One region of the Celeribacter baekdonensis genome, then DNA from elsewhere that is predicted to be linked to it. Evidence: riboswitches for the same ligand, from Rfam matches in the RefSeq annotation. Region 1 holds a riboswitch; the other holds the start of a gene.

The links. A riboswitch is a leader RNA that binds a small molecule or an ion and turns the genes downstream of it on or off. The one in region 1 is predicted to bind thiamine pyrophosphate.
Region 2: another riboswitch for thiamine pyrophosphate. It lies ahead of thiC (phosphomethylpyrimidine synthase ThiC); the one in region 1 lies ahead of thiB (thiamine ABC transporter substrate binding subunit).

Annotation. Positions count from the first base shown of each region.
Region 1 covers NZ_CP028475.1:2,571,516-2,573,717, forward strand. Annotated here, with positions in the region: gene DA792_RS16280 (thiamine/thiamine pyrophosphate ABC transporter permease ThiP) at 1-262, opposite strand, end outside; gene thiB (thiamine ABC transporter substrate binding subunit) at 238-1,212, opposite strand; TPP riboswitch at 1,256-1,360, opposite strand; gene aroC (chorismate synthase) at 1,583-2,202, shown strand, end outside.
Region 2 covers NZ_CP028472.1:202,562-204,763, reverse strand. Annotated here, with positions in the region: gene thiC (phosphomethylpyrimidine synthase ThiC) at 1-1,154, opposite strand, end outside; TPP riboswitch at 1,278-1,407, opposite strand; gene DA792_RS00985 (RidA family protein) at 1,723-2,202, opposite strand, start outside.

The DNA of each region.
Region 1 (2,202 bases):
GGGTGATCAAAAGACGACGCCCATAAAAATCACGCCGCGCCAAACCACGTGCGACGGGGATCGCCAAAACCACAGACAGGCCCGCAGAGATCAGTGCCTGAACAACGGTGAACCGCACTGCCATCCAGTCAAATTTAGACAGTGTTGAAAAGCTCTCGGCCCGAAGCGCGACAACGCCCAGAGTGCCAAGGCTCAAGGCCGCGACCAAAGCCGCCGCGATGAGCCCCGGCCAAAGCCTTATTGCGAAAACGCGGTGCGCCATTCGGCAATCGCCTCGTCCCGCAACGCATCCGCTTCGTCTTCATTCAGGAAAATGGCCTTTTCCGGGTAGTTCAATTCAGAAAACGCTTCAGGCCATTGATCACGTGGCAAAGCGGCGGGATAGGACCAGTTCGCCGTCGGAATAATGTTTTGGAACGTCGGCGAGAGAATAAAAGCCATGAACTCGTCCGCCAGTTCCGGCTGATCGGTGCCTTTCAGTTTCGCGGCGAGTTCGACCATGAAATAGTGGCCTTCATCAAACAGTGCGGCGGACTTGGTGTTATCTTCTTCGGCGATGATGTGGTAGGCGGGCGAGGTCGTGTAGGACAGCACCATGTCCACCTCGCCATCAGTGAACAGGCCATAGGCCTCGGACCACCCCTTGGTCACTGTCGTGACTTTCGGTGCCAATTTTGCCCATGCCGCCTCGGCGTCGTCCCCGAATACCTCTTTGCCCCACAACACCAGAGCCAACCCCGAGATCGACGTGCGCGGGTCTTGGATTGCGATAGACCAGTCCTCGTCAGAATTCACCAACTCATGGAAAGACGCTGGCGGATTTTTGATTTTGGTGTTGTCGTAGATAAAAGCTGTGTAGCTCCAGTTGAATGGCAAGAACGTGTCGTCCGTCCACTCAAGTGGCAGGGTCAAAGGTGACAGATCCAGCCCATGCGGCGCGAACAGACCGGTTTCGCGGGCTTTCTTAGTCACATCGGAATTGAAGCCTATGGCCACATCCGCCTTGGTCCGCTCACCTTCCAACAGAATACGAGGCAGCAAATCACCTGTGACATATTCAATCTCACAGTCACATTCGGCCTCAAACGCCGCTTTGATCGCCGGACCCGGCCCCCACTCAGAGGCAAAATAGTCGGGCGCGTAGATTGTCAAAGGGTCTGCAGTGGCCGCAGTGGCCGCAACAAGCGCTGCAAAAGTCAGTCCATATTTCATGGCTCGCTCCATTCAAAAATGGGCGAAGAAAAAGGCGGCGAATGTCGATCGCTGATACCTTCCCTCCGCCGGTGTTAGCCGGTTCAGGTTCAACGGGTCCGCTTTCGCATCTCAGCCGTGTTGCACACGAGCACCCCGAGGTGTCGGTCACGCTATTGCCCCTTTGCAGGAAGTTCAAGCCCCTCCCACATGTCACGAGAGACAGGTTGGTTCATGTTTGTGGGCCAACAGAGCCAATTCTGCTTTGGCGGCTTTATCAATGTGACGATGACACCAGACGATGCGATTGATGTGCGTCACAGAGTGATTTCCCTTGATTGCTCAAAGATGTGACATCGGGTAAAGCAGGGGAAACCCTGAGGAGCACCCGATGAGCATGAACACATTCGGACATCTGTTTCGTTTCACAACATGGGGCGAAAGCCACGGTCCGGCGCTTGGCGCGACGGTGGATGGCTGTCCTCCGGGCATTGCCATCAATGAAGAGATGCTTCAGGTCTGGCTTGATAAGCGCAAGCCAGGGACATCGAAATACACCACTCAGCGGCGCGAACCGGACCAAGTGGAAATCCTGTCTGGCGTGTTTGAAGGCAAGACCACCGGTACGCCGATCCAATTGATGATCCGCAACACCGATCAGCGCTCGAAAGATTATGGCGAGATCGCGCAAGCCTTTCGCCCCGGTCATGCCGATATCACCTATTTCCAAAAATACGGCATCCGCGATTATCGCGGCGGTGGTCGCTCCAGTGCGCGCGAAACGGCGGCGCGTGTGGCCGCTGGCGGTATTGCACGCGCGGTTTTGGCCGAATTGGTGCCGGGCCTTGAGATCAAAGGCTACATGACCCAGATCGGCCCGCATGGGATCGAAGGCACGCGTGACATGTCGGAGATCGACAACAACCCGTTTTGGGTGCCCTCCGCCAAAACCGCTGAAAACTGGGCCGCCTATCTCGATGGCGTACGCAAAAGCGGGTCCTCGATTGGGGC
Region 2 (2,202 bases), on a different contig from region 1:
AGCTCACCCAGCGTGCGCAACTCGGCAAATTGTGCCTCGTCATTGGCATCGGCAATGGAGCCGGGGCGCAACCCGTCGCCCAGCGAAAAGCTGACATCATAGCGGCGACAAATGTCGCAAATCTCTTCGAAATGTTCGTAGAGGAAACTTTCGCGGTGATGATGCAGGCACCATTTTGCCATGATCGAGCCGCCACGCGACACAATCCCGGTCACCCGTTTGGCGGTCATCGGGATCATGTGCAGCCGGACACCTGCGTGGATGGTGAAATAATCCACCCCCTGCTCCGCCTGCTCGATGAGCGTGTCGCGGAACACCTCCCACGTCAGATCCTCGGCAATCCCATTGACCTTTTCAAGCGCCTGATAGAGCGGCACGGTGCCAATCGGAACCGGCGCGTTACGGATGATCCAATCACGGATGTTGTGGATGTTGCGACCGGTCGAGAGGTCCATGACCGTGTCAGCACCCCATCGGATCGCCCAAACCATTTTCTCCACCTCTTCTTCCATCGAGGAGGTGACGGCGGAATTGCCGATATTGGCGTTGATCTTCACCTTGAAATTGCGGCCGATGATCATCGGTTCCAATTCGCGGTGGTTGATGTTGGCGGGAATGATCGCGCGGCCTTCGGCAATCTCACGGCGCACAAATTCAGGGCTGACCAGATCGGGCAACTCCGCCCCCATTGGATCGCCATCACGGGTATAGGCCCCCATCCGGCCTTCGTTTTCACGAATGGCGACGAATTCCATTTCGGGTGTGATCACCCCGGCTTTGGCATAGGCGAGCTGGGTCACGGCCCGGGTGCCAACTGCGCGCAATGGATCGCGCTGTTTCGGGAAAGCGGGCGTCAAGCGTGTGCCGGTCACAAAGCCGTTGTCGGCCTCTGTCACCACCCGTCCCTCATATTGTTCGATGTCACCGCGCGCCTGAAGCCAGCCGCCGCGCACATCGGCCAGCCCTTCGGAAATCTCGATTTGCACCGCCGGGTCGGTATAGGGGCCAGAGCTATCATAGACCCGCAAGGGCGCCTCCCCCGTCACGGAAATCTCGCGCAGCGGCACGCGCAGCTCATGGGTCTGGCCATGAACATAGATTTTTTGCGAGGCAGGCAAAGCGCCGGTGGTGAGTGTTGGGATCGTGTCTTTCATTTCGGTCTCCTCATAACGATGAGACCCAAGTGAAACGGGTAGCAGACATGGACCACCGCCCATGCGCGCAAACGCAAATGGGCCATGCGGCCCGAAAGGACCGCCCTCGTGGTAGAGGTGTACGGAAATGCCCTTCGGTCTTCCTACGCCAGCATCAACTGGGTCAGGTTCTAAGGGTCGCGTCACCTCGGGCGGAGTTTCCGCCGTCAATCAGCCTCTCAGTCCCTTGGGCGGGACTCCCCTGACGTAGGGGCATTAACGAAATGCTGGGCCGTTCTGTCAACCGATAAGTTTGCGCCAAAGAGGAAAGCCACGGCTGTGCCGGGCGCAATTGGAGGAGAATTACGCGAGGTTGGAATAGGTCGTTGGGATCAAAAGCAGGACGAAAACATGGGCAAAGCCGATCCTCATAGCCGTGATCTGATACGGCTCAGAAACGCCGCGCGATGGCCGCGTTCGATGCGACAAAACCTGCCCAGCCCATCGGCATTCTCTTCGGACACTCACTGTTCCGAAGCCACAAAGCATGCTGTGGCTTCGGAAGGTGTTGTGGATTTGACGCGCCGGATTAAGGACGGACAGCCGTCACTTCGAGTTCGACCAGAAAGCCCGGATTTGCCAAAGCATCGACAACCAAAGCGGACCGAACAGGGAGGTTGGGTTGGTCTTCTGTGCCAAAAAACTGCGTATAGCCGTCCATAAAGCCGCTAAAATCCACCAGTTTGCCGTCTTCGGCCACGAGGAACGCCTGCATTTTGATGACATCGCCCATGCTCATATCAAGCGACTCCAATGTGGCCTGAATGCGGTTCAGCACGGAGACGGTTTGCTCCTCCATTGTGCCATAGGCCGCGATGGTGCCTTTTTCCGCATCTGCGTTCAGCACGCCGGGGACAGTGCCGGACAGGTAAACGGTGGTCGCAGTCGCGGGAACTTCCACCGCTTGCAGGATCGGGAAGCTCGAGTTCGGCAACGGGTGACGCACAGGCTCCTCGGCCAAAACAGGTGCGGCCAAGTTGGACAGGACCAAAGCGCAGAGCAGAGATTT